2 regions of the Catenuloplanes atrovinosus genome follow, and region 2 is predicted to be linked to the other one. Evidence: predicted binding sites of a transcription regulator. Region 2 holds the regulator's gene; the other holds the start of a gene.
What was found. The regulator HrcA, encoded in region 2, represses chaperone genes, less so after heat shock. The targets are predictions, from matches to a motif close to GGTTNGCACNCTCNNNNNGAGNGTGCNAACC.
Positions count from the first base shown of each region.

Region 1: a site for HrcA is predicted at 8,365-8,395, ahead of J2S41_RS36935 (FmdB family zinc ribbon protein). Genes of this name have one in related genera too.

Region 1 is NZ_JAVDYB010000001.1:8,250,520-8,264,782, reverse strand. Features, by position in the region: gene J2S41_RS36980 (hypothetical protein) at 272-571, shown strand; gene J2S41_RS36975 (hypothetical protein) at 710-1,171, opposite strand; tRNA gene J2S41_RS36970 (tRNA-Ala) at 1,302-1,375, opposite strand; gene sepX (divisome protein SepX/GlpR) at 1,460-2,344, opposite strand; gene J2S41_RS36960 (GNAT family N-acetyltransferase) at 2,468-3,112, opposite strand; gene J2S41_RS36955 (molybdopterin molybdotransferase MoeA) at 3,117-4,439, opposite strand; gene J2S41_RS36950 (UTP--glucose-1-phosphate uridylyltransferase) at 4,436-5,365, opposite strand; gene J2S41_RS36945 (GGDEF domain-containing protein) at 5,417-7,612, opposite strand; gene J2S41_RS36940 (5-formyltetrahydrofolate cyclo-ligase) at 7,699-8,325, shown strand; gene J2S41_RS36935 (FmdB family zinc ribbon protein) at 8,444-8,788, shown strand; gene J2S41_RS36930 (hypothetical protein) at 8,872-9,054, opposite strand; gene J2S41_RS36925 (translation initiation factor 2) at 9,138-9,437, shown strand; gene J2S41_RS36920 (DUF2231 domain-containing protein) at 9,434-9,901, opposite strand; gene J2S41_RS36915 (Fur family transcriptional regulator) at 10,061-10,489, shown strand; gene J2S41_RS36910 (oxygenase MpaB family protein) at 10,515-11,393, shown strand; gene J2S41_RS36905 (RecB family exonuclease) at 11,878-12,741, opposite strand; gene J2S41_RS36900 (MarC family protein) at 12,831-13,451, opposite strand; gene J2S41_RS36895 (PHP domain-containing protein) at 13,480-14,263, opposite strand, start outside.
Region 2 is NZ_JAVDYB010000001.1:6,062,861-6,077,123, reverse strand. Features, by position in the region: gene J2S41_RS39940 (chromosomal replication initiator protein DnaA) at 1-99, shown strand, start outside; gene J2S41_RS26890 (GNAT family N-acetyltransferase) at 1,142-1,666, opposite strand; gene rpsT (30S ribosomal protein S20) at 1,749-2,018, opposite strand; gene J2S41_RS26880 (phosphotransferase) at 2,155-3,150, opposite strand; gene lepA (translation elongation factor 4) at 3,404-5,263, shown strand; gene J2S41_RS26870 (NUDIX domain-containing protein) at 5,266-5,760, shown strand; gene J2S41_RS26865 (GlsB/YeaQ/YmgE family stress response membrane protein) at 5,847-6,125, shown strand; gene J2S41_RS26860 (hypothetical protein) at 6,281-7,138, opposite strand; gene J2S41_RS26855 (enoyl-CoA hydratase-related protein) at 7,203-7,967, opposite strand; gene hemW (radical SAM family heme chaperone HemW) at 7,985-9,205, shown strand; gene J2S41_RS26845 (DUF4870 domain-containing protein) at 9,263-10,048, opposite strand; gene hrcA (heat-inducible transcriptional repressor HrcA) at 10,269-11,291, shown strand; gene dnaJ (molecular chaperone DnaJ) at 11,337-12,473, shown strand; gene J2S41_RS26830 (16S rRNA (uracil(1498)-N(3))-methyltransferase) at 12,477-13,208, shown strand; gene J2S41_RS26825 (GNAT family N-acetyltransferase) at 13,214-13,735, shown strand; gene J2S41_RS26820 (hypothetical protein) at 13,837-14,263, shown strand, end outside.

The DNA of each region.
Region 1 (14,263 bases), 2.2 Mb from region 2:
TCCACCGGCCCGTCGCCCAAGTGACAGCGCCGGGCACGCAAGACCATCGAGTATCTCCCCTTGCGGCCAATACCATACTGAAGCTATGTCGAATGCGTTTAAAGACGAAGCTTCACCGCCTGAGCCACTTGAAGGATTTTGTAGATCGTGTGGCGGAACGGGCATCGGCCCACAGCAACGACGTGGCAATTGCCCCAGTTGCGGCGTACGTCTTCTGCCACGTTCCCGCTACTCCATTCACGGAGCCAACAGCGAAGATGTGATCGCGGTGATGAAGGAGATCGAGCGGCAACGGCTCGCCGCCGGAACCCCTTGGCGTGCCGGGCTCTTCTACCTGACATGCCTCACTGTCGTGACCGCCATCGGTTTGGTGGCGGCTCGGGCGGTCGATTGGTGGATCTTGCCCATCGTGCTGACCGCCGCCCTCGTCTCCGTTGTCGTCATAGGCGCGCTCCAACTACGCCAGGATGGGAAAATCTCGGAGAAGACCTTGGCGAGCCTCATAGGAGCCGCGTTCAGAACAGCGAAGTCCGTTCTACCGTCACAGCCCCCACCGTCCTCGCAACCGTGACCACTCGGCCCTTCAGAACGACGCGACGCACACATTCGACCACGGCATAAACCAGACGAATATCACCGCCGCCATAGACCCAATTCGCCAGCCCAGCGAATTTCATCCACAACCCAGCCAACTCCGAACACCCGCCCCTCAGCTCGCCACCTGAGGAGCACACCCGCCGCCGACCCCGATCAGCCTCTCCCCCTCGGCAATCCAACATGCCCCGACGGCGCTTCCCCGCCCCACCTGCGACCGCTCCACCCCACGCCGCACCCCCAGCGCGCCTAGCACGCCCACCGCACTCAGCGCGCCCACCGCACTCACCGCACTCAGCGCGCCCACCGCACTCACCGCGCTCAGCGCGCCCACGGCACTCACCGCGCTCAGCGCGCCCACGGCACTCACCGCACTCAGTGCACCCACCGCACCCACCGCACTCAGCGCGCCCACGGCACTCACCGCACTCAGCGCGCCCACCGCACTCACCGCGCTCAGCGCGCCCACGGCACTCACCGCGCTCAGCGCGCCCACGGCACTCACCGCACTCAGTGCACCCACCGCACCCACCGCACTCAGCGCGCCCACGGCACTCACCGCACTCAGCGCGCCCACGGCACTCAGCGCACCCACCGCACTCAGCGCGCCCACCGGACCGTGGGGCGTCCGGGGCTCGGCCCCGGAGCAGAAATGACGAGACGCCCCGGTTCGCGCAATCCGCGAACACGAGGCGTCCAGAGTCTCGTGGAGCTGAGGGGATTTGAACCCCTGACCCCCTCGATGCGAACGAGGTGCGCTACCAGTCTGCGCCACAGCCCCAACCCCGCCTGGCGGCTTCCCGCTGGCGGAACGTGGACAACATTAACAGGCCCCGTGACGCCCACGCGAATCGCCCCCCGCGTGTCACGCGGAGTCTGGCCGCCGCATCTGGCCGGGTCCGCCGCCGGCCTGGTAGGGGCGTCCGCGGAGCCCGGGCGGTGGCCGGTATGACACCGAGCCGCCGCGGGGCGGGGGTGCCGGGGGCGCGGGGGTGCCGTCCGCCGCGGCGGGCAGGTCCGTCTCCGGGCCGCGGTCCAGGCCCATCGCGGCCCGGCGTACCGCTTCGCGTTGTGCGGCGAGGCGGAGCCGGTCGGCCTTGCGGGCGGCGGCACGCCGTTCCTGTTCCCGTCGCACCTCGGCCTGCCGGCGGGCCAGCCAGAGTGCCTCACGGGTCTCCTGGCGGCGCCGGCGGCGTTCCGCTATGGCCCGGTTCCGCAGGTGCACGACGTAGACGACGAGGAGGGTGCCGGTGACCGAGACGCTGATCCAGAAGCCGGGGCCGACGACGGCCACGCCGATGAGCTGGACGCCGTTGAGGAGGGCGAGCGCGGCCAGGACGCGGCGGCGCCGGGTGACGGCGGTCGCGTGGCGGCGGCGCGTGGCGGGGCGCCGTGGGGCGCGGCGGGCGCCGTCCGGGACGAGGCGCAGTGACCGGCGCCGGCCGCGCCGCCCGCCGGGGCCGGGTGGGCCGGAGACGGGCGTGGACGACTCCACCCCCACGGAGCTGGACAAACCGGCACTATCAGGCGAAAATGGCACGGAACCCGGCGGCATCAGGTGCCGTGGCGGGTTGAGCGGGCGGCGTCCGGGCACGGTGCGGCGACGGCGGCGGCGCTCAAGCACCCTGGCCGTCGACTGCGCCCGCTCCGCCACCTGGCGCTCGGTTGCGTCGTACCGGCGAACCAACGCCGGCGCGAGGGCGAGCAGCCCGGCGGCAGCGAGGACGGCGAGGAGCACCGAGGTCGGCACCCTCAACCCTCCCGTCACCCCATCGACGACCGCGAGGCCGCCGTCAAGTCCCAGTTCTTCGAGGTTACGGGTGGCCCGAGGGCAAACCGGTACGGCGCGCCGACCGTACCCCGGTAAAAAAGATCATGCGGGGGGCCGGCTCAACCGGTGCCAGCGCCGCAGCAGACCACCCTCGGCGGCCACGTCCTCGCTGGTCAGCGAGTATCCGAGGTGGTCACGCCAGGCGCCGTCGATGTGCATGTAGCGCGCGTGGTAAGCCTCCTCACGGAAGCCGAGCTTCTCCACGACGCGCCGGGACGGCTTGTTCTCCGGACGGATGTTGACCTCGATGCGGTGCAGGCCGCCGGGGCCGAACGCGTGGTCCACCGCGAGCGCCAGCGCGGTCGGGATGATGCCGCGGCCGGCGACCCGGGAGTCGACCCAGTAGCCGCAGTACGCGGAGCAGAACGCGCGCCGCACGATGTTGCCCAGGTTGAGGTGGCCGACCACGCGCTCCGGCCGGCCCGGCTCGCGCAGGCAGACCGCGAACGGCATGCTCTCGCCGCGCCGCGCGGTCCGGCGCATGTCCTGGAGCACGTACCGGTACGCGCGGGTGGAGTTGAGCTCGTTCCACGGGCCGGGCGGCGACGACTCCCACGGGGTGAGCCAGGCGCGGTTCGCGATGCGCACCTCGGACCAGGCGGCGGCGTCGGAGCGCCGGTACGGCCGCAGCAGCACCGGCCCGTCCGACAGCGTGGCCGGCCACCCGGGGGTCTCCCCCCAGATCACGCGGTCACCTCCGCCGGTCGAGCAGCAACACGTCCACGGTGGAGCCCGCGGCGGCGCTGGTCACCCGCTCGCCCAGGACGAGCAGGCCGTTCGCCTCGGCCATGCCGGAGAGCGTGTACGGCCCACCGGCCAGCGGCTGGACCGTGTAGCCCCCGCCGCGCCGCTCGGCCACGTGCGCGGGCCGGAACTCGCGCAGGCCGGCCGGCGACGAGACCGTCTCCAGCAGGTGCGCCCGCACGCTCGGCCGGAACACCGGCTCCGCGCCCGCCAGCAGCTGGATGGCCGGCCGGGCCAGCACCTCGAAACCCACCAGCGCGGCGCCTGGGTCCCCGGGCAGACATATGATCGGTACCTCCTCGGCACCGACCGTACCGAACCCGAGCGCGGTGCCGGGATAGAGCGCCACATCGGTGAACGTGACCGGCCCGGTGCGCCCGACGTCACGCCGGGAGAGTATGCGGCGGACCATGTCGCCGGGGCCGGTACCCGTACCCCCGGTGGTGATCAGCAGGTCGGCGCGGAGCGTCTGGTCCTCCAGCAGCGCGCGCAGGCCCTCCGGGTCGTCGTCGCAGATGCCCAGCCGGTACGCCAGCGCGCCCGCCTCCACCGCGGCGGCGGTGAGCGCGTGCGAGTTCGCGTCGACGACCTGCCCGGGCTGGCTGGCGCGGCCCACCTCGACCAGTTCGTCGCCGGTCGCGACCACGACCACGCGCGGGCTGGGCCGCACCACCACGTGCCCGATCCCGGACGCGGCGAACACCGCGACCAGGGCCGGGCTGACGTAGGAGCCGGCGCGGGCGAGCACCGAGCCGGCCGGCAGTTCCTCGCCGGCGCGGCGCAGCCCGTACCCCCGCTTGGGGGCCTGGTAGATCTCGACGGCGGCCATGCCCTGGTCGGTCCAGGGCACCGGCACCACCACGTCCGCGCCCATCGGCAGCGGCGAGCCGGCCGCGACCGAGAAGCACGCGCCGGGCGTGAGCCGGACCGGGCGCCAGCTGGCGGCGCCGAGGTCGCCGACGACGTTGAGACGGACCGGCCGCGGGTCCGGCACCCTGCCCTCGTGCATGCCGAAGGCGGGGTGCGAACCGCTGCGGCCGGCCGCCGCGATGTCCTCCCAGCGCGCCGCGTACCCGTCGATGGCCGCCTGGTCGAACGCGGGCACCGGATGCGGGCTGGTCACGTGCTCGGCGAGCACGTTCCCGTACGCCTGGGTGAGGTCGAGGTCGAGCGGAGGCAACGGCCGTAACCTGCGCAGCACGCTGCCCAGGTAGTCGGCGAGTGGCGTCAGCTCGTTAGCGGCCGCCTCGGCGTCGGCCGTCGCAGTCATCCGGTTTGTCCTCCGACGTAGTCGCCGAGCCAGGCGCGGAACGCCGGGCCGATGTCCTCCCGCTTGGCCGCGAGCTGGACCACGGTCTGCAGGTAGCCGAGCGGCATGCCGGTGTCGTACCGGGTGCCGCGGTAGACGATGCCGTGCACCGGCGTGCCCTCGGCCAGCAGCGTGGCCATCGCGTCGGTCAGCTGGATCTCGCCGCCGCTGCCGGGCTTGGTCTCCTTGATGACGTCGAAGATCCGGCCGGGCAGCACGTAACGGCCGACGACCGCGTAGTTGCTCGGCGCCTCCTCCTTCTTCGGCTTCTCCACCAGGCCGGTCACCCGGACCACGTCGCCGTGCTCCTCGTAGCCCTCGGCCGGCGCGACGGAGGCGATGCCGTACCGGGAGACCTCGTCGTCCGGCACCTCGATGAAGGCCAGGACGATCCCGCCGGTACGGGCCTGGAGGTCCAGCATGGCCGGCAGCAGCGGCTTGTCCTCCTCGACGAACTCGTCGCCGAGCAGCACCGCGAACGGCTCCTCGCCGACGTGCGAGGCGGCGGTGCCGACCGCGTGGCCGAGGCCGAGCGGCTCGCCCTGGCGCACCGTGTAGATGTCCGCCAGGTCGCTGGTGCGCCGGACCTCGTGCAGCCGCTTGTCGTCGCCCTTGGTGCGCAGCCGCTCCTCGATGTCCGGGCGGCGGTCGAAGTGGTCCACCATGGAGGTCTTGCCGCGCCCGGTCACCAGCAGCACGTCGGTGATGCCGGCGGCGGCGGCCTCCTCCACGATGAACTGCAGCACCGGCCGGTCGACCACGGGCAGGAGTTCTTTGGGGACGGCCTTGGTCGCGGGCAGGAACCGGGTCGCGAGTCCGGCGGCGGGAATGACCGCCTTGACGGCTCGGCGGCCGGAGGCGGCCTGCGGGGTGTCTGTCGTGGTCATGGCTCGGGTCACGGCACCTTCGCTGAGGGTGGGGTCCGACATGCCGCGAGACTATCGGCCACGGCTCTGCCGCGGCGTCTGCGGTCCCGACGGCACGCCGGACGGAGTCGCGGCTGCCCCCTCATCATCTGCCCCATCGGCCTCACCCGCCACCGAAACAGGATTAAGACGGACATCAAGCTCGGATTCCCGATCAAAATCAAGAGCCAGCAGCGGTACGGCCGGGATGGTGGCCGACGACACGCCGGCCCGTGGCGCCCGCGCGGCCGGCGGCGGCGCGCTGATCCGGTAGGTGTCCCGGCCGGCCGCCTTCGCCGCGTAGACCGCCTCGTCCGCCGCGTCCAGCACGCGCTGGGCGTGCCCGCCGTGCCGCGGGTAGACCGCGATCCCGATCGAGACCGTCACCGGCACCCGCAGCCGCTCGGAGACCGCCACCGGGCTGTCCCGCACCGCGGCGCCGAGCCGCTCCGCGACCGTGGCCGCGCCGTCGGAGTCGGTCTCCGGCAGCAGCACCACGAACTCCTCGCCGCCCTGCCGGAACGCCAGGTCGACCTCGCGCAGGCCGGACCGTACCCGCCGGGCGAACTCCACCAGCACCGCGTCGCCGACCGCGTGCCCGTACGTGTCGTTGACCGCCTTGAAGTGGTCCAGGTCCAGCACCAGCACGGCCAGCGTGCGCCCGAACCGGCTGGCCCGCTCCACCTCGCGCCGGATCGACTCCTGCAGGTAGCGGTAGTTCCACAGTCCGGTGACCGGGTCGGTGAGCGAGAGCCGCTGCGCCTCCTCGTGCACCCGTACGTTCTCCACCGCGACCGCGGCCTGCCCGGCGAACGTGCGCAGCGTGCCCAGGTCCACGTCGTCGAAGTCGTCCGCGCCGAGCCGGTCGTAGAGCGCCAGCACGCCGCTCGCGGCCGGCCCGGCCTCCCCGGCCGCGTCGTCGTACGGCGGCCGGAACGGCACCGCCACGTACGTCCGGCAGCGCGGCTCCTCCGGGCAGAGCGGCGCGCCGTCCGGGTGCACCCGGCCCCGGCGCGGCTCCGCGGTGGCGGCCACGGAGCCGAGCAGGCCACGCCCGACCGCGATCCGCAGTGCGGCCGGCTCCGCGTGCGGCGTCCGGTCGCCCAGCCCGTCCGCGCAGCGGCCGACCAGGTGGCCGGTCTCCGGGTCGTGCAGCAGCACCAGGCCGGCCCGCGCGCCGGTGGCGACCATCGCGGTACGCAGCAGCACGCGCAGAATCCGGTCCAGGTCGTGCGTGCCGGAGAGCGTCTCGCCGAGCGTGCGCAGGTGCCGGCGCAACTGGTCGCGGCCGGCGGTGAGCGCCTGCACGTACGCCTGCGTCTCCCGGGTCATCCGGTTGAACGCGCCGCCGAGCCGGGCCACCTCGTCGTGCCCGCGCACCGGCACGCGCGCGTCCAGGTCGCCGCCGGCCACCCGGTCGGCGGCGCGGACCAGTTCGGCCAGCGGGCGGGTGGTGGAGCGGGCCAGCGCGGCCGCGACCAGCACGGCGAGCGCGCCGGCCAGCACCACGATGCCGAGAAGCACGGCGAAGAGGTCACGGCGGTCCGGGCCGGGCACCGAGACGGCCAGCGGGAGCGGCTGGCCGGGGGCGGGGCCGAGGCGGCGGACGTACCGGCCGTCGCCGTCGGCGGCGCTGCCACCGCCGGTCAGCCAGGCGAGTCCGGCCCGGTCCGCGGGCTCCGCGGCGCCGCGCGCGGCCGTACCGTCCGGGTCCTCGATCAGCGTGACGCCGCCGCCGGTCGCGGCGGACAGCCGGCGGACCAGGCCCTCGTCGACCGCCTGCACCACGTAGACCACGGCCACCCGCAGGCCGAACGCGTCGCGGATCTCCACCCGGGCCGCGATCGCGCGCGGCGGCGCCTCGGCGCTGCCCGGCGCGGCGCAGTCGGCCCACGGCGACGCGGGCAGGTTCGCGGTGGTCAACTGCGGGGCGCCGGTCCCGTCCACCACCTGGACCGCGCTGGCCAGCCCGCGGGAGACGACCCGCGCGGCCAGGCCGGCGCGCTGGGCCGGGTCGGGCAGCACGGCGAGCGCGTCCGCGCTGGCGGAGAGCCGTCCGCAGAGCCCGCCGACCGCACCGCGGACCGCCTCGGCGGCCAGGTCGAGCCGCTCCTGCGCGCGGTCGCGGCCGAGCGCGTCGACGGCGCCGCCGACGAAGACGGCACCGAGCAGCACCGGGCCGAGCACCACCGAGAGGAAGGCGGAGGTCAACCGTCCGCGCAGGGTCACCGCCTCTCCCCCCATGACGCCGGGCCCGTTAGCTGCGATGCTGGCACAGGACGCCCCGAATGCCGGGGTTGTGGCTGGAGTGTTGCGTGCCGGATTTTTCGGATCAAGACGACCTCGCGCGGGAGAACGATCACCGGGCGCTCAAGACGACGGTACGGGACCGGGTGCTGGCCGCCCGGCGGGCGCTGCCGGAGGACGATCGCCGGGCCGCGGCCGGGCGGGTGCGCCGCGCGCTGAGCGACCTGATAGAGGCGGAACGGCCGGCCCTGGCCACCGCGTACGTGCCGGTCGGCGCGGAGCCCGGCGGCGCGGACCTGCCGGACTCGCTCTCCCGGATGCTGCGCCCGCACGGGACGCTGCTGCTGCCCATCCTGCTGCGCGATCTCGACCTGGACTGGGCGGAGTACGGGGGGCCGGCGTCGCTCACCGTCGGCGCCCGCGGCCTGCGTGAGCCCAGCGGGCGGCGGCGCGGGCCGGCCGCGATCGCGGAGGCCACGCTGGTCGTGGTGCCCGCGCTCGCGGTGGACCGGCGCGGCGTGCGGCTCGGCCGCGGCGGCGGCTCCTACGACCGCGCGCTCACCAGGTGCGCGTCCGCGCTGGTCGTGGCGCTGCTGCACGACGGCGAGCTGGTCGACGAGCTGCCCAGCGAACCGCACGATCGGCGCGTCCAGGCGGTGATCACCCCGTCCGGGGGGCTGGTCCGGCTCGGGTGAGCGCCGCCTCGCTGGACGGAGGGCGCCCCGATGACGGATCATTGGCACTCGGAATTCCCGAGTGCCAACCCGGCGTTGCCTCGGACGTCACTGAGCCGATGATCCTCCGGAGGGGAACGTGCCCACCTACCAGTACGCCTGCACCGAGTGCGGCCACCAGCTCGAGGCGGTGCAGTCGTTCAGCGACGCCCCGCTGACCGAGTGCCCGGCCTGCCAGGGGCGCCTGCGCAAGCTGTTCAACTCGGTGGGCATCGTGTTCAAGGGCTCGGGCTTCTACCGCACCGACTCACGTGGCGGCAGCGCCTCGTCCTCGTCCGAGTCCGGCAAGTCGGGCGCGGCGGCGTCGTCCTCGTCGTCCGAGACGAAGACGGAGTCGAAGTCGGAGGGCGCGGCCAAGCCCGCGGCGGCGTCGACCAGCTCCTCGACGACCACGTCCAGCAGCCCGGCCGCCAGCGCCTCGTAACCCGCCGTCCACAGAACGCGCGGGTTATCCACAGATCCACACGTTATCCACAGGCAGGTCTCCCCGGCCTGTGGATAACTTTGTCACCAGTGTGGCGGCCGGTCCTCGAGCAGGCGGTCGTCGTTGCTGCCACCGCTGCCGTACTCTCCCCAGCCACGGTCCGTGTCGTCGGACGTCTGGTCCGGGAGCACGGGCAGGTCGTCGTCGACCAGGTCGACGGTGCGCTCGTCGTCGATGCCGGCGCGCGGCTCAAGCTCCGGGTTCACGCGCACCAGCGTACCCACCCGCGGATGTCCGGTGTCCCCCGCAGGTGGGTCGTCCGGATGGCGCGTTGGTAGCGTCGGATGACGTGACGACCCCCAGCGGTGCCCCCGACGACCACAGCCCCTGGCGGGACGTCTCCGGCCCGCCGCCGTCCGCGGCCGAGACCGGGTACACCGGGCCGCCGCCGCAGCAGCCCCCGCCGCCCGGCTGGCGTCCGCCGATGCTGCGGCCGTCCCCGCCGCCGCGCCGGCTGCCCCGCCAGGACGCGGCCGCGATCGACGAGGCCGAGTCCCGCGCGCGTGGCCTGAGCTACGGCGTCGGGATCGGCGCGCTGGTCGTGATGGTGATCGCGCTGTGCGCGGTCTGCGGGCGGGTGCTGTTCTAGGAGATCTTCCAGCTCATCGCCGCGCCGGAGTCGCCGGTCATCACCACGAAGTAGCCGGTGACCACGGCCAGCACCACCGCCACCACGCTCAGCCCGATGGAGAGCGCCTTCGGGCCGGTGGCCCGGCGGGTCAGCAACAGCAGCGCGCCGGTGACCACGGCGAGGCCGAGCGAGAAGACGAACGTCCGCTGGCCGTACGAGGCGTGCACGCCGATCTGGTCGAGGAACTGCTCCGGCGTGCCGTCCGCCTCCCGCATGCGGTAGAACGCGTTGCCGGAGAGCATCGAGAACAGCGCGGACAGCGGCGCGACCACGGCCAGCAGCGCGACCGCCCAGTCGATCCGGCCGCGCACCGCCGGCCATACCGCGAAGACGATCGCGCCGAGCGCGAGCAGGGGCACGAAGACGACCGCCGCATGCACCATGAGCACATGCGCGGGCATGCCGTTGATGGTCTCGAACACGATGACTCCTCAGGCCGTACGTCCGGTTGCTACGTCAACAAAGTCACCGCCTGATCGGTCCGGTTCCCGATCTTCTCTGGTAATCCGCTGATGTGTCCGTGAGCACCACCTGTGAGCGAGCGTCTTGAGCGGCAGGCAGCGACGTGTTGTCATGGTTGGATGCCTACCGCCGACGAGCAGCTGCGAATGCGCGGCCTGCGGGTCACCCGCCCGCGGCTCGCCGTGCTCGACGTGCTCGCCCGCGGCGGCCACCTGGAGGTCGAGGAGATCGCCCGGCAGGTGCGGCTGCGCCTGGACTCGGTCTCCACCCAGGCCATCTACGACGTGCTCGGCGCGCTCTCCCGGGCCGGCCTGGCCCGCCGCCTGGAGCCGGCCGGCAGCCCCGCGCGCTACGAGGCCCGCACCGGCGACAACCACCACCACGTGGTCTGCCGCGGCTGCGGCGAGGTGGCGGACGTCGACTGCGTGGTCGGCGACGCGCCCTGCCTGGAGCCGTACCACACCGCCGGCTTCGAGGTGGACGAGGCCGAGGTCACGTTCTGGGGCCTCTGCCCCGGCTGCCAGTCCCGCCGCTCCGCCGATCGGTGAGCGTTCCCCGCCGTAGTCTTGGTGGATGGATCCCGACGACGACCTCGGTCTGTTCGGTCCCGGCTCGGTGAGCTGGCGCGTCCACGCCAGCCCGATCATGCTGGTCGCCGGCCTCCGCTCGCTCTATCTCCAGGCGCTGCACCCGCGCGCGATCGCGGGCGTCGCGCAGAACTCGTCGTACCGCGCCGATCCGATGGGCCGCCTCGGCCGCACCTCGGAGTACGTGGTGACCGTGCTCTACGGCACCACCGCGCAGGCCGAGGCCGCGGCCCGGCGCGTCCGCCGCCGGCACGCCGCGATGCGCGCCACCGACCCGCTGACCGGCGAGGAGTTCCGCCTCGACGACCCCGAACTGCTGCGCTGGGTGCACGTCGCCGAGGTGGAGTCGTTCCTGACCACCGCCCTCCGCGCCGGACTCCCTCTCACCCCCGCCGAGGCCGACGGCTACTACGCCGAACAGCGCCGCGCCGCCGCCCTGATCGGCCTGGACCCCGCGACCGTCCCCGGCACCGTCGCCGAGGTCGCCGACTACTACGCCGAGATCCGCCCCGAGCTGCGCATCACCCCCGACGCCGCCTCCACGTTCGCGTTCCTCAGCGCGCCCCCGATCCCCACCCCCGGCACCTCCCTGCTCGGCGGCCTCCCCCTGCGACTGCTGGTCAACCTCGGCCCGCCGCGCCTGCTCTACACCGGCATAGCGGGCCTCGCCGTCTCCCTGCTCCCACCCTGGGCCCGCCGCCTCTACGGACTCCCCGGCCTGCCCACCACCGACCTGACCGCCGCCCTCAGCACCCGCGCCCTGAACCTCGCCCTCACCCAACTCCCCCGCCGCCTCTACACCAGCCCCCACCACAAGGCCGCCCTCGCCCGCGCCGCCCGCCTCGGCATCCCCACCCCCGCCTGATCCCCCGCCGCCTCGACCCGGCGCCGCCCTCCCGGCAGCATTTGCTCTGCTTACCTGGACGAATCACCCACAAACCGCCACTCGCGAGTGACGTCCCGGCGAGCACTTTGGTCGGGTTCGTTCAGGTAAGCAGAGCAAAGCCGGCCGGACCGATGCCGTCGACCACGGACGCGGCGACCACGCGGCACCACACGGAATCGGCGGGCGAACGCGGCTCGCCGGCCGTCCGCGCCGGGAAGTATCGGACGGAATGGTGATCAGGACGCCCCTTCGTCCGCTGGCCGGCCAGGCCACGCAGGCGCGAAGCGGCCGACGGTCAGTCCCGATCAGCGGCGCGCCAGAAGCGGCGGCCGGCGGCCTGTCCCGATCAGGGACGCGCCGGGGCCGGCCGCGGTCAACCTCGATCAGAGACGCGCCCGGAGAGCAGACGGTGATCAGTCGGTGATCAGTCGCGATCGGCGGCGTGCCGGGGAGCCAGCGGCGGTCAGTCCGGGGCCGGGGTGGGGCGGGAGGACGGGTCGGGGCGGAGTGTCGACTCGACGGCCGACCAGGGGGGCTTCGGCTCGGCGGAGGAGCCGGCCGGGCAGATCGCGCGGAAGTCGCACCAGGAGCAGAGCCGGCCGGGGGTGGTGGGGAAGGCCGTGTCGGGGTCGGCGCCCTCGGTGACGGCGGCCTCCGCGGCCATGATGTCGGCGGCGGTCTCCTCGGCGCGGCGGACCTGGCGGGCCAGGGACTCGTCGGTGTGCTCGTGCGCGGCCACCACGCCGGTCGGCAGGTGGTGCAGCTCGACCCGGTGGCAGGGGGCGTGGAAGACCTTCTCCGCGGCGAACGCGTAGAGCGCCAGCGCCTGTGAGCCGCGTGCGTCGTCCGGGTCGGCGCCGCCGCGGCCGGTCTTGTAGTCGACGATGACCAGCTCGCGGCGGCCGTCGGGGCCGACCCGGGCGTCGATCCGGTCGGCGCGGCCGCTCAGCGCGAGCACGGCGGTGCGGGCGGCGACCACGCGCTCGACGCCGACCGGCTCGAAGGCCGGGTCGAGGCCGGCGAGGTAGCCGTCCAGCCACGCGAGCGCGGCCCGCCAGGCGGCGCGCTCCTGCTCGACGTCGCGGTATCCCTCCCGTACCCACGTGGCCTTGAGCAGGGTCGGGAGCACGCCGGGACGGCGGCGGTCGGCGGGCAGGTCGAACCAGTTCTTCAGCGCGGTGTGCACGCTGGCCCCGAGCGAGTTGTGCGCCCACGGCGGGCCCTTCGGCGGCGTGGGGCGGTCGACGTACGCGTACCGGTAGCGCCGCGGGCAGTCCGTGTACGTGCCGAGCTTGCTGGGCGTGCAGACGAAGAGCCGCTGCGGCATGCCGGGGAACCCGAGCTGCTCGGGCACCGCGGACCGGCCGGTGGAGGAAGACCTGCGCACCCCTCGATCCTGCCAGGAGGGTACGACGGCTACCGCGCGTGGTCGGCGTACTCCGCCACGAACGCGGCCACCGAGTCCGCGATGAGCTGTACCGCGATCGCGGCCAGCAGCAGGCCGGCGATCCGGGTCACCACCTCGATGCCACCCGGCCGGAGGACCCGCACGATCACGTCGGAGAAGCGCAGGACCAGCAGCACCACGCCCATCACGGCGACGATCCCGGCGCCGATCGCCACGTAGTCCGCCGAGTTCTCCGCGTTCCGCACGAACAGCATGGTGGCGACGATCGCGCCGGGGCCGGCCAGCAGCGGTACGCCCAGCGGGACCAGCGCCACGTTCGAGGTGGCCTGCCGATCGCTGGTGTCGTCGGTCTTGCCGGTGAGCAGTTCCAGCGCGATCAGGATCAGCAGCAGCCCACCGGCGCCCTGCAGCGCGGGCAGGTCGACGTGCAGGTAGTCGAGGAGCGTCTGGCCGAGCAGCGCGAACACCACGATGACGCCGAAGGCCAGCGCGACCGCCTGTCGCCCGGCCCGGCGCCGGTCGCGCTTCGGCAGCGTGCCGGTCAGGGCCAGGAAGATCGGCACCATTCCCGGCGGGTCCACGATGACCAGCAGCGTGACGAAGACCTCGCCGAGCAGCTTGAAGTCCACATGATCACGCTACCGTGATCAACATTGGTCAGAGCGGGGGGACTCCGGTGCCGGCCGCCACGATCTTGTCGAGCACCTCGGGCGCGGTGGTGAACGCGCCCAGCGCCACGGTCTTGTGCGTACCGTGGAAATCGGACGAGCCGGTCACCACCAGGCCGAGCCGGTCCGCGAGCCGCCGCACGTGTTCGCGCTCCTCGGGCGAGTGGTCCTCGTGGTCCGCCTCCAGGCCGAACAGCCCGGTTCCGGCCAGCTCCTCGATCAGCGAGTCCGGCACGATCCGGCCGCGCCGGGTGGCGCGCGGGTGGGCCAGCACCGGTACGCCGCCGGCGCCACGCACCAGCCGTACCGCGGTGAAGACGTCGATGTCGGCCTTGGGCAGCCGGTAGCGGCGGCCGAGCCAGCGCGGCCCGAACGCCTCCGACGTGGTGTCGACCAGCCCGGCCCGGATCAGCGCGGCCGCGATGTGCGGGCGTCCGACCGAGCCGCCGGCCGCGTACTCCATCACCTCCGCCCAGCTCACGTCGATGCCGTCGGCGCGCAGCAGATCGACGATCGCCTCGCCGCGCCGCTCCCGGTCGGCCCGCACCCGGGCCAGTTCGCCGGTGAGCGCCGCGTCCGCGGGGTCGATCAGGTACGCCAGCAGGTGCAGCCCGATCCCCGGCTCCGCGCCGTGCCAGCGGCAGGAGATCTCCGCGCCCCGGATCAGCGTCAGCCCGTCCGGGCGCACGCCGGCCGCCTCCGCCCAGCCGGCCGTGGTGTCGTGGTCGGTGATCGCCATCACGGTCAGCCCGGCGGCGGCCCCGGCCCGGATC
Region 2 (14,263 bases):
GACGGCGATGTGCGGATCGATCCGCGTTCCGACGCCGGTCGCCACTCCGATACTCCGCAGCAGCGAGCCCGGCAGTCCGCCACCCGCCGTTACGAGTGACCCGGCAGAACCCTCCCCGACCGGGATAATCGGCCACCCGCACCGCCTACGGCGGTTGGCTGAGGTCCGGCAATCGGCAGCACCTTGGCGCCGGTACCGGCTGGTGCTCCGGCAACCGGCATCGGTTCGGCGCCGGTACCGACTGGTGCCGCAGCCATGTTTTATGGCGGCCTGCCGTGTTTTAGCGGCGGCCTGCCGTGTTTAGCGGCGGCCTGCCGCTGTCCGCGCGTTTACGTGGCCGTGTTGGTGTGGTGTGACCCATCGGGCCCAATCCAGTTGGGGCGGCATTCCCCCACACCGACGCGGTGACAGCCGCTGACTGACGCGGTCGGCTTGGTTTCGGTTAGCGCGGGAGTGGAGCCGGGCTGGGGCCGCAGCCGGGGCCGGGCCGCAGCCGAGGCCGGGCCGCAGCCGGGACCGGAGTCGAAGCTGGGGCTGGGCCGAAGCCGGGAGCGGAGTCGAAGCTGGGGCTGGGCCGAAGCCGGGACTGAGGCGAAAGCCGGCCCGGCTCCGGCCGAGCCAGGGCTGCGGCCAAAGCGAAGCCGGAGCCGGGGCTGGGGCTGGGGCCGAAGCCCGGGCCAAAGCCGGAGCCGGGGCTGGGGCTGGAGCCGGGGCTGGGGCTGGGGCCGAAGGCCGGGCCAAAGCCGGAGCCGGGGCTGGGGCTGGAGCCGGGGCTGGGGCTGGAGCCGGAGCCAGGGCTGGAGCCGAAGCCCGGGCCAAAGCCGGAGCCGGGGCTGGGGCTGGAGCCGGAGCCAGGGCTGGAGCCGGGGCTCGGGCCGCAGCCGGGGCCGGGCCAAAGCCGGAGCCGAGGCCGGAGCCAGGGCCGGAGCCGGGGCTGGAGCCGAAGCCGCAGCTGAGGCCGGAACCGGTAGCCGTGCCGGAGTCTGTGTTGGCCGGTCGCCGGCGCAGCCCCGGTCAGCGGCATCAGCTCCGCCACGCTGGCGGTGACAGCCGGTCGGTGACGCGAAGGCTGGGGTGGTTGCGATGAGGGCCGCGCGGCTGCAAGGGGGCGGCGCCGGTGAGAGTCGCCGACGCGGGCGGGTCAGCGCAGCAGGGGCTGGGAGGCGCCCATGAGCAGGTAGTGCGGTGGTATGCCGTTGAACGGGAACGCGGGCGTCAGCTCCGTGAATCCCAGCGTCGCGTAGAGGTGCCGGGCCGCCGTGCTCTCGACGCGGACGCTGAGCAGGACCCGGGAGGCGGGGCTGGCGTCGCAGACCGCGGTGATCAGGGTGCGGCCGAGGCCGTGGCCCTGGTGGGCGGGGTGGACGTGGAGTTCGGTGAGTTCGAGGGTGTCGGGGGAGAGCCAGGAGGCGGCGCCGGCGGCGGCGAGGCGGGGGTGGACCTGGCGTTCCCACCAGCTGCGGTCGCCGGCGGGGAAGCCGTAGCAGAAGCCGGTCAGCGTGGGGCCGTCGAACGCGCCGCGGGCGATGAGGCCGGGGTGGCTGGCGTGTTCGGCGAAGATGTCGCGGCGCTGGAGTTCCTCGGCGGGGGTGAGGCCGAACGCGGCGGCCATGACGGCGGCGGCGGGGACCACGGCGGAGGCCAGGTCCAGCGAGGCGATGATCATGAGGGTGTGGGAAACGCAACGACGGGCACCGCGGGGCCTCTGGTGGAGGCCGGTGCGGCGCCCGTGCGCGACGTGCGGAGGATCAGGCGGCGGTCAGCGAGTGCAGACGCTTCGCGATGGCCGACTTGCGGTTCGCGGCCTGGTTCTTGTGGATCACGCCCTTGCTCACGGCCACGTCGAGCTGCTTGCTGGCATCCCGCAGGAGCGTGGTGGCGGTGGTGGTGTCACCGGCCTCCGCGGCGGTGTGGAACTTGCGGATGGCCGTCTTCAGCGACGACTTGACCGACTTGTTCCGCAGCCGGCGCTTCTCGTTCTGCCGGTTGCGCTTGATCTGGGACTTGATGTTCGCCACGCGACAGCCACGTCCTTACGAAATTGCGATTACTGACGACAAAAGGTGGTTCAAGCTGGTGCGCGCGGGCAACATCGAGGTGCCGCAGCACGCGAAAGACCAGAGTACCAGCCCGGTCGGCCACCGGCCAAAACGGCTAGTGACCAGGTGCAAGCCACCCACGGCGGGTGGCCAGCCAGTGCAGCGCCATCTCGCCGCTCCACCGCTGGTGCCCCCGAATATACGGTGAGGCGCTGCTCGGCCCGGACTCGGCCCTGGTCAGCCAGTAACCGGAGAGCGCGGCCAGCGTCGCGTCCAGCGCCTCGGCGGGCACGTCGCGGCCGGTCGGGTGGGTGGCGAACAGCCGGTCCGCGTCCAGGCCGCTCGCGTGCGCGGTGACCAGCAGCGTGGCGGTGTCGAAGAACGGCGCGCCGCGGCAGCACCAGGTCCAGTCGCAGATCCAGGCCCGGCCGGAGCCGTCGATCATGACGTTGTCCAGCCGCAGATCGCCGTGGATGACGCCGTCGCCGCCCGCGTGGTCCGGGGCCAGCCGCTCCAGCGCGGCCAGTTCCTCCCGGCGCCCGGCGGCGTACTCGGGCATCGGGGGTGCCGGCTCCCGGCCGGCGACGATCTCGGTCCACCAGGACAGCTCGTGCCGCAGCAGGCCGGGCAGCGGCGGCAGGTCCATCGCGGTCAGCTCCGCCGGTGGGGAGGCGAGCGCGTCCGCCGCGGTGGCCCATGCGTCCAGCGCGGCGTTCAGCTCCGCCGGGGACCAGGGCAGCCGCGGTACGGACCCGTCCACCGCCTCCAGGCAGGTCGCGTAGTACCCGGCTGCGGTCAGCGACCACAGCGGGCGCGCGGCCGGGACCGCCTCCGGCAGCGCGCCGGTGATCGCCACCTCGCGGTACTGCCAGTCCGCCAGGTGCCGCTCGTGCGACAGCGACGCGGCCTTCACGAAGTATCGCCGCCCGGAGCCGGTGTCCAGCACGCCGGCGAATCCCCTGGTGAACCCGCCTCCGGCGGTCGTGGCCCAGACCACCGGCGACTCCAGGCGCGCCGCGATCGCGGCGCGCAACCCCTCGGGGAGGTCGGCCCACGACGGCCGCAGCGCGGTCGCACCGTACGGGACCTCCGGCAGCGAGACCACACCCATCGCCCCATCCTGCCCGGCGGTGCCGGAAATCGTTACCGCAGGGGGCACTACGGCAGCGCGCGGAGCGCGTGACGGCACCGGGCCGCGAAGCGATCGAGGCGGGGGAGTTCCCGGGCGTACCCTCTGATGCTCGTGGTCTTGTGCTCTTCTACCGGCGGGTCGCCGGGCGGCGTCGGCGGCATGGGACCATGGAGTGCGATCCGACGCGTGAACCCAGCGGCCTCGACGACAAGAACGGACGAACGTGCCACCCATGCGTGACCCCGGCGCGACCGATCCCGGCGCCATCCGGAACTTCTGCATCATCGCCCACATCGACCACGGCAAGTCGACGCTGGCGGACCGGATGTTGCAGCTCACCGAGGTGGTGGACGCGCGCCAGATGCGGGCGCAGTACCTCGACCGGATGGACATCGAGCGCGAGCGCGGCATCACGATCAAGTCCCAGGCGGTACGGATGCCGTGGACCGTGCGGGAGGGCGAGCGCGCGGGCGAGACCGCGGTCCTCAACATGATCGACACGCCGGGCCACGTGGACTTCACCTACGAGGTGTCGCGCAGCCTGGCCGCCTGTGAGGGCGCGATCCTGCTGGTCGACGCCGCGCAGGGGATCGAGGCGCAGACGCTGGCGAACCTGTACCTGGCGATGGAGAACGACCTCCAGATCATCCCGGTGCTGAACAAGATCGACCTGCCGGCCGCGCAGCCGGAGAAGTACGCGGAGGAACTCGCCCACCTGATCGGCTGCGAGCCGGACGACTGCCTCAAGGTCTCCGGCAAGACCGGCATGGGCGTGGCGCACCTGCTCGACGAGGTGGTCCGGCAGCTGCCCGCGCCGAAGGGCGAGGCGGACGCGCCGGCCCGCGCGATGATCTTCGATTCGGTGTACGACATCTACCGCGGCGTGGTGACCTACATCCGGGTGATCGACGGCAAGATCGAGGCGCGCGACCGGATCAAGATGATGTCCACCGGCGCGGTGCACGAACTGCTGGAGATCGGCGTCATCTCGCCGGAGATGCAGAAGGGCACCGCGCTCGGCGTCGGCGAGGTCGGCTACCTGATCACCGGCGTGAAGGACGTGCGGCAGTCCCGCGTCGGTGACACCGTCACGATCAACTCCAGGCCGGCCACGGAGGCGCTGGGCGGCTACAAGGACCCGCGGCCGATGGTCTACTCCGGCCTCTACCCGATCGACGGCTCGGACTACCCGGCGCTGCGCGACGCGCTGGACAAGCTCAAGCTCAACGATGCGGCCCTGGTCTACGAGCCGGAGTCGTCCGCGGCACTCGGCTTCGGCTTCCGCTGCGGCTTCCTCGGCCTGCTGCACCTGGAGATCATCCAGGAGCGGCTGGAGCGCGAGTTCGGCCTCGACCTGATCTCCACCGCGCCGAACGTGGTCTACCGCGTGCAGATCGAGGGCGGCGAGGAGGTCACGGTCACGAACCCGAGCGAGTTCCCGGCCGGCAAGATCGCCTCCATCTGGGAGCCGACCGTGCGCGCCACGATCCTCGCGCCGAATGACTACGTCGGCGCGGTGATGGAGCTCTGCCAGGGGCGCCGCGGCCAGCTCAAGGGCATGGACTACCTGTCCAGCGAGCGGGTGGAGCTGCGTTACACGCTGCCGCTCGCCGAGATCATCTACGACTTCTTCGACCAGCTCAAGAGCCGGACCAAGGGGTACGCGTCGCTGGACTACGAGCCGTCCGGCGAGCAGGAGTCCGACCTGGTGAAGGTGGACATCCTGCTGCACGGCGACCCGGTGGACGCGTTCAGCGCGATCGTGCACAAGGACAAGGCGTACAACTACGGCGTCACGATCGCCTCCAAGCTGCAGAAGCTGATCCCGCGGCAGCAGTTCGAGGTGCCGATCCAGGCCGCGATCGGCAGCCGGATCATCGCCCGCGAGACGATCCGCGCGATCCGCAAGGACGTGCTGGCCAAGTGCTACGGCGGTGACATCTCCCGGAAGCGGAAGCTGCTGGAGAAGCAGAAGGAGGGTAAGAAGCGGATGAAGATGGTCGGCCGGGTCGAGGTGCCCCAGGAGGCCTTCATCGCGGCGCTGAACACCTCCGACAGCGGCGACGCGGGCAAGGGCACGGGCAAGAAGTGACGGTGCACTGCTCGCGGTGCGGTGCGGCGCTGCCCACCGCACCGCCGTCGGTCTGCGCGTCCTGCGGCTACCACGTGTACGTGAACGCGCGCCCCACCTCCGGGCTGATCATCCTGTCCGAGTCCGGCACCGAGTTCATGGCGCTGCTGCGCGCCCGGGAGCCGCGGGCCGGCCGGTGGGAGCTGCCCGGCGGCTTCTGCGACGGCTGGGAGCACCCGGCCGAGGCCGGCGTGCGCGAGGCGCGCGAGGAACTCGGCGTGGACATCACGCTGGGCGAGCTGGTCGGCATGTACCTGGGCTCGTACGAGTACCAGGACGAGACGCTGCCCGTGCTCGACTGCATCTACCTGGCCACGCTGCCGGCCGGCGCGTCGATCACGCTGGACCGGGACGAGGCGTCGGAGCTGACCTGGTTCCCGATCGCCGCGCCGCCGGCGATGGCGTTCGAGACGATGGACCGCGCTCTCGGGGACGCCCGGAAATTGTTATTGCGATAGGCGGTTTGGTTTCCGCGCACTCCGGGAATCCATCGATCACACACGACGAGGATTCGTGCAAAACCCCGGAGTAGGAGGCGACTCAAATGACCCTCATGGGCATCATCACCGCTCTCATCGTCGGTCTGGTCATCGGCGCGCTCGGCCGTCTGGTCGTACCCGGCCGTCAGAACATCCCGCTGTGGCTGACCCTGGTCATCGGCGTCGCGGCCGCCCTGCTCGGCACCGTGATCGCCCGGACCATGGGTTACGCGGACACCGCCGGCTTCGACTGGCGCGAGCTGGTCACCCAGGTCGTGCTGGCCGCCATCGGTGTGGCGCTGGTCACCGGCTTCGCCGGCCGCCGCAGCGTCAGCCGCTACTGACCTCTTCGGGTCCCGAGCCCGGCCGCGTCACGCGGCCGGGCTTTTTCATGCGCATATCCCACTACCTGTAGGTGATGTGAAGGGCGCATGACTGAATTCGACTATTCACGTGAATGGTGATTGTCCGCGCGCGCGGCTGGGTAATGAGCGCCGGTTCAGTCGAAGACCTCGGCCACGACCCGGCCGGTGCCCGCGGCCGGAACGCCCGCGATGGGCGACCAGTCGCCGTCCTTCGCGTCCCACTCCAGGCCGCCGAAGAGCACGCGCTCGACGCCGTGGTCGGTGGCGTGCGAGACGAGCCAGTGCGCGTACCGCCAGCCGTCGCGGTCGTCCCGCACCTCGACCGTGAGGCCGGCCCGGTCCGCCGTGGCGGCGCGCAGCTTGCCCCAGTCCGCGCTGAGGCCGTCGGCGAGCGCGGCCGCGGCCGCGGCGCCGCGGACCTCCGGCTCGCCGCTGATCGTGCAGGAGACCGCGCCGGTGGCCTTGCCGAACAGCGCCTTGGCCAGCACCTCGGACTCCTCGGCCCACTTCTGGTACGCCTCGGGGAACGCGCTGCGCTGCACCCGCTGGGCCGCGTCGGTGACACGCATGTCCTCCCAGCCCTCGACCTTGCGCAGCGCGCCGTAGAACCGGGCCGCCGCGTACCGCGGATCAAGGATCTCGTCGGGCGTGCCCCAGCCCTGGCTGGGCCGCTGCTGGAAGAGGCCGACCGAGTCGCGGTCGCCCCCGGAGAGGTTCTCCAGCTTCGACTCCTGGAGTGCGGTGGCGAGCGCCACGACCACCGCGTACTCCGGCATCTCCTGCCGGATGCCGACCGCGGCGATGGTGGCCGCGTTGGCCATCTGATGCGCGTCCAGGTTGACCTGGCCGTCCGCCGTGACGACGCACGCGTGGGCCAGCACGAGCGGAACCGCGGGGAGGGTGTCGCGCCAATCGTGCCGGGCGGCAAGGGCGCCGAGCGCCGCGACCAGAGCCAGAACCGCGCAGACGGTCACAACTCCCCGTATCCGCAATCGTCACCCCCACGTCCTGAGGCGTCAAGCTTACCGACGCTCCGCCGCCGCCCGGACGAGTTGGTCAGGGGACCCAGGTCGGCGCGCGTTTCTCCCGAAACGCCAGGATGCCCTCCCGGCCCTCCGCGGATCGGAAGTAGTGGTCCGAGGCGTCCGCCATCCGGGCCAGTTCGTCACGCACAGTGACGTCCTGGAGCAGTCGCCGGGCGCCGGCGAGCGCGGCCGGCGCGCCCTTGATCAGCGACGCGCAGTACGCCTCCACGGCCTCGTCCAGCGCGTCCGCCGGCACCGCCCGGGTGACCAGCCCGATCTCCGCCGCGCGGGCCGCGGAGAAGACGTCACCGGTCAGGAACAGTTCGGCGGCGGCCCGGGCCGAGATCCGGCGGCGCACCGGCACGGAGATCACCGCCGGGATCACGCCCAGCCGGACCTCGCTGAACGCGAACGTCGCCTCCTCCGCGCAGACCACGATGTCCGCGGCCGCGATCAGGCCGATGCCGCCCGCGCGCGCCGGGCCACCGACCCGCGCCACGATCGGCTTCGGTGACTCCCAGAGCGAGGCCAGCAGGTCGGCCAGCGGCACCACCGGCAGCGTGCCGTCGCCGTCGAACGCGGCCGCGGTCTCCTTCAGGTCGGCGCCGGCGCAGAAGACCGGGCCGGTGTGGGACAGCACGATCACCCGGACCGCCGGGTCGGCCACGGCCGCGGCGAGCGCCTCGGACAGCGCCGCGATCAGGGGGGTGGACAGGGCGTTGCGGTTGTGCGGGCTGTCCAGCGTGAGGGTCGCCACCCCGGTGCCGGCCGCCACCCGCAGGAGCGCGGACGTCATGCGGGCACACTAGTGGAGTGCCAGGCGAACTTCCCGACGGCGAGGCCGTACCCCGTGACGGCGCGCTGCCCCCGGCCGCGCTCGAGGCCTCCGGCCGGCGTGGCTTCGGCGTCTACGTGCACGTGCCGTTCTGCGCGAGCCGGTGCGGGTACTGCGACTTCAACACGTACACCGCGACCGAGCTGGGCGGTGGGGCGAGCCGGGACGAATACGCGGAAACCGTGCTGGCCGAGCTGCGTCTCGCCTCCCACGTTATGACGAAAAAACCGGAAAAGGTGGACACGGTGTTCGTGGGGGGTGGGACGCCGACGCTGCTGCCGGCCGACGACCTCGCGCGCATCCTGGAGGCGATCGACGACACCTGGGGGCTCGCGGCCGACGCGGAGGTGACCACGGAGGCCAACCCGGAATCGGTTGATCTGTCGTATCTTCGGCGCCTGCGCGCGGCCGGCTTCACCCGCGTCTCGCTGGGCATGCAGTCGACCGCGCCGGGCGTGCTGCGAATCCTCGAACGGCAGCACTCCGCGGGCCGTGCGCCGGCCGCCGCCATCGAGGCCCGGGAGGCCGGGTTCGAGCACGTCAACCTGGATCTGATCTACGGCACGCCGGGGGAGACCGCGGACGACTTCGACCGCTCGCTGGCCGCGGTGATCGACGCCGGGGTGGACCACGTGAGCGCGTACGCGCTGATCGTCGAGGACGGCACCCGGCTGGCCGCCCGCATGCGCCGCGGCGAGCTGCCGTACCCGGACGACGACGTGGCCGCGGACCGCTACCTGGCCGCGGATCGTGCGCTGACCGCCGCGGGCCTGCACTGGTACGAGGTGAGCAACTGGGCCGCCACGCCCGAGGCCCGGTGCCGGCACAACCTGCTCTACTGGACCGGCGGCGACTGGTGGGGCCTGGGCCCCGGCGCGCACAGCCACGTGGGCGGCGTGCGCTGGTGGAACGTCAAGCACCCCGCGGCGTACGCGAAGCGCCTGGCCGCCGGCGAGACGCCCGCGCTGGCCCGGGAACTGCTCACCGACGCCGACCGGCACCTGGAGGACGTGATGCTCCGGGTCCGGCTCGCCGAGGGCCTGCCGCTCGCCGCGCTGGACGAGGCCGGTCGCGCCGGGGCCAAGGGCGCGCTGGTCCGGGGCCTGCTGGAGCCGGACGCCTACGACGCGGGCCGGATCGTGCTCACCCGCGACGGCCGCCTGCTCGCCGACGGCGTGATCCGCGACCTGCTGACATGAAGAGACCCCGCGGCCGGGTGAGGTCGGCGCACGGGGTCGGGACGGAACTCGTCCTGTCTACTTCACGACACGCCAGGTCATCGGGTACGTGTACCACTCGCCGTCGTTGACCTTGATGGTCGCCATGATGCCGAAGATCACCACGACCAGCCACACGATGCCGGGCAGGAAGAACAGCAGACCGAACGAGCAGGCCGTGAGCACCAGCGAGACGAGCGCCGCGATGCCCCAGGTGATCTGGAAGTTGAGCGCCTCGACCGCGTGCGCGCGGACGACCTGCGACTCGTTGCCCTTGACCAGCATGACGATCAGCGGGGCCAGGAAGCCGAACAGCACGCCGCCGATGTGGGCGAGGATCACCCAGGTCTTGTCGTCGTTCGCGTAGTTGGCCTTGGCGCCGGAGTAGCCGGGCTGGCCGAACTGCGGACCGTAGCCGGCACCGGGCGGCGCGCCGTAGCCGCCGGGCGGGGTGCCGCCACCGGGCGGGGGACCGTAACCGCCGGCCGGCGGCGGGTAGGCACCACCACCGCTGGTGGGCGGCGGATACGCCCCAGCTCCGCTGGTGGGCGGCGGGTAGGCGCCACCCCCACTGGTGGGTGGCGGGTATGCCCCTGCTCCGCTGGTGGGGGGCGGGTATGCCCCGGCTCCGCTGGTGGGCGGTGGGTATGCCCCGGCTCCGCTGGTCGGTGGTGGGTAGGCCCCGGCCCCGCTGGTCGGCGGCGTGGGGGGCGGGTACCCACCGCCGTCCGGGGGCGGTGGCGTGCTGTACGACGGCGGCATAGGAGCGGTCGGGTCGTTGTGACCCGGGTAGCCCTCACCAGGCGGACGAGGCGGTTCGGTCATGCCCGCCACGGTAGAGGGGTCGATCAACTCAGGCCAGTACCCGGTACCGCCCGCCTCCGGCGCGCCTACCAGATATCAGAAATATCGCATATGTAGAGCAAAGTGATCATCGCTTCTCGCGCACGTGCGACGTAGACTGGCACTCGCTACAGTCGAGTGCCAGCAGTGCAGCAGCATCGGCGAGAGGATCCTGGGGGACCGGCGGGAAGGTAGGTTGGCGATGCCATTGGACGATCGCAAGCTCGCCGTTCTGCGCGCGATAGTCGAGGACTACGTCGCGACGCAGGAGCCGGTCGGCAGCAAGGCCCTGGTCGAGCGGCACAATCTCGGCGTCTCCCCGGCCACCGTGCGCAACGACATGGCGGTGCTCGAGGAGGAGGGCTACATCCGGCAGCCGCACACGAGCGCCGGCCGCGTCCCCACGGATCGCGGCTACCGGCTGTTCGTGGACCGGCTGTCCCGGGTCAAGCCGCTCAGCCCGGCCGAGCGCCGCGCCATCGAGCGGTTCCTGGCCGGCGCCGTCGACCTCGACGATGTGGTGCATCGCACTGTCCGGCTCCTGGCGCAGCTCACGCGGCAGGTCGCGGTCGTGCAATATCCCAGCCTGGCCCGGTCGTCGGTGCGTCACCTGGAGCTGGTCCAGGTCTCCACCACCCGGCTCATGCTGGTCATGATCGCCGACACCGGCCGGGTCGAGCAGCGCCTGGTGGAGCTGCCCGAGCCGACCGACACCGACGTGGTGCTCGACCTGCGCACCCGGATCAACGAGAAGCTCTGCGGCAGTCGCCTGGTGGACACGCCGGCGCTGGTGGAGACGCTGCTCGACGAGATCCGGCCGGAGCAGCGGCCGACCATGGCCGTGCTCTCGTCCGTACTGCTGGAGACGCTGGTCGAGCGGCGCGAGGAGCGGGTTGTCCTGGCGGGCACCGCGAACCTGACCCGGGGTGGCATCCTGGACTTCCACGGTTCGCTGCGGCCCATCCTCGAGGCGCTGGAGGAGGATCTGATCCTGCTCAAGCTGTTCGGGGAGGTCGAGCCGACCACCACGCGGGTGATGATCGGCGACGAGACCCAGGTCGACAACCTGCGGTCCGCGGCGGTGGTCAGCACCGGCTACGGGCCGCACAGCACGATCGTGGGCGGGTTGGGCGTGCTCGGCCCGACCCGGATGGACTACCCCGGCAACATCGCGACGGTGCGAGCCGTGGCACGCTACGTGAGTGAACTGCTGGCGCAGAACTAACCGCCGGCATTCCTGATCCAGACAGACATGGGGACACCGAACGCAGTGGCCAGGGACTACTACGGGATCCTCGGCGTGAGCCGGGACGCGACCGACGACGACATCAAGCGGGCCTATCGCAAGCTGGCCCGCCAATACCACCCGGACGTGAATCCGGATCCCGAGGCGCACGAGAAGTTCAAGGACATCAACGCGGCGTACGAGGTGCTCTCGGACGACAAGAAGCGTCAGATGGTCGACCTCGGCGGTGACCCGCTGGCCCCCGGCGGCGGTGGCGCCCCGGGCGGCCCCGGCGGTGCGGGCCCGTTCGTCGGGTTCCAGGACATCATGGACGCGTTCTTCGGCTCCGCGGCCGGCGCGACCCGGGGCCCGCGCCCGCGCACCCGCCCGGGTGCGGACGCGATCCTCCGGCTGGAGCTCGACCTGCAGGAGACCGCGTTCGGCGTCGAGGCGCCGATCACGGTCGACACCGCGGTCATCTGCACCACCTGCTCCGGCGCCGGCACCGCGGCCGGCACCCACCTGGCCACCTGCGAGACCTGCCAGGGCCGCGGCGAGGTGCAGTCCGTGCAGCGCACGTTCCTCGGCCAGGTCGTCTCGTCCCGGCCGTGCACGGTCTGCCAGGGCCACGGCACCGTCATCCCGAGCCCGTGCCCGACCTGCGCGGGCGAGGGCCGGGTGCGCACCCGCCGGTCGCTGACCGTGAAGATCCCGGCCGGCGTCGAGGACGGCATGCGCATCCGCCTCGCCCAGCAGGGCGAGGTCGGCCCGGGCGGCGGCACCGCCGGTGATCTCTACGTCGAGATCCACGAGCGCCCGCACGACGTCTACTCGCGCCGCGGCGACGACCTGCACTGCCGCGTCACCGTGCCGATGACCTCGGCCGCGCTCGGCACCCGGCTGACCATCAAGACGCTGGACAGCGAGGAGCAGATCGACGTCCGCGCCGGCACCCAGCCGGGCGCCACCATGCGAATCCGCGGCAAGGGTGTCCCGCGCCTGCGCGGCCAGGGCCGCGGCGACCTGTTCGTGCACCTCGACGTGCGAACGCCCACCAAGCTCACCTCCGACCAGGAGCGCATGCTCCGCGATTTCGCCAAGACCCGCGGGGAGGACGTGGCCGAGCTGTCCAAGCAGGGCGGTTTCTTCTCCCGCATGCGCGACGCCTTCAACGGGCACTAGCGGGTGTCGGCGCCACTCTTCCTCGTCGAGTCGCTGCCCGCGGCCGACGAGTGGACCCTGGACGGCCCCGAGGGACACCACGCGGCGAACGTGCAGCGCCTGACCGCCGGCGAGGAGCTGATCCTCGCCGACGGTCGCGGCGGCACCGCGCTCGCGCTCGTGCTCGCGTCCGGCAAGGGCAGCCTCAAGATCAAGATCGTGTCGCGCGGGTACGCCGAGAGTCCGGACCCGCGCCTGGTCGTGGTGCAGGGCCTGCCCAAGGGCGACCGTGGCGAGCTGGCCGTCCAGGCGATGACCGAGACCGGCGTGGACGAGATCATCCCGTGGTCCGCCGGCCGTTCCGTCACCGTCTGGAAGGGCGACCGGGGCACCAAGGCCCGCGACAAGTGGGCCGCCACCGCGCGCGAGGCCGCCAAGCAGGCCCGCCGCCCCTGGCTGCCCACGATCGCGCCCGGCGCGCTGAGCACCGCGCGCGTCGCGGACCGGCTGCGCGGCGAGGCCGCCGCGTTCGTGCTGCACGAGGAGGCCACCGACCGCCTCAGCCACGTCCCGTTGCCGGCCGCCGGCGAGATCATCCTGGTCGTCGGCCCGGAGGGCGGCATCGCCCCCACCGAGCTGGACGCGTTCGCCGACGCCGGCGCGCGTCCCGTACGCCTCGGTGATCTGGTCCTGAGAACCTCCACCGCCGGGGTGGCCGCGCTCTCCGTCCTCTCCGCCCGCCTCGGCCGCTGGTGACCGCCGTGCCCGGCGTCACGGTGCGCCCGCTGGCCGTGGACGACCTGGACACGGTCGTCGCGTGGTTCGCCCAGCCGCACGTGGCCCGCTGGTGGGAGGCGTCGACCGAGCCCGCCGCGGTCCGCCGTCGTTACGCCGACCGGATCGCCGGCCGCGAGCCGACCGAGGCCTTCGCCATCGAGTCCGGCGGCCGCCCGGTCGGCCTCATCCAGCGCTACCTGATCGAGGACCACCCCGACTGGGCCGACGCGCTGCTCGCCACCGGCGCGTTCGCCGTCCCCGCCGCCGGCATCGACTACCTGATCGGCGATCCCGCGCTGACCGGCCGCGGCCTGGCCGCCGCCGCGATCCGCCACCTCGCACCGGCCACACTCGACCGCCACCCGCACCTCGAGGCCGTGGTCGCGGCGCCGTTCACGGCGAACGTGGCCTCCTGGCGCACGCTGGAACGCGCCGGCTTCACCCGCACCTGGTCCGGCCCGATCGCCGGCGTCGACTCGCACCTCTACCTGCTGCGCCGTTCGTGAACGTTCCGTGTGCGTACCGGCAAAGGCCTTGCTCTCGATCCACACCGGATAGTTGACTCTCGTCGGCCGGCGCGGATCCGCCGGTCGGAGAGGAAGCACACGTGAAGAGGACATGGGTCGCGGCGATCGTCGCCGGCCTCGGCGTCGTGCTCGGATCACCGGGCATCGCCGCGGCCGCCTGGCACTCCGGCTCGGCGCCACGGGTGGTGACCGGCTGGACCGACTCGGCCGCGCCCGGTGTGGCGTTCCCCAACGACAACCGGACCCATCTGCCGCTGGGCACCTGGCAGGACGAGGCCGGGGTGTCCCACACCTCCCGCGTCTACGCGACGTTCGATCTCTCCCGCTACGACGGCGCGCTGGTCACCGGCGGAACGGTCTACGTCACCGAGCGGACCGCGGCCGACTGCACCAAGCGCTCCATCGAACTGTGGCGCACCGAGCCGGTCCCGGAACCGCCCGCCTGGGATCGGGCGCCGGCCGAGCTGGCGCAGCTCGACGAGATCCAGACCCCGGAGTACTGCCCGA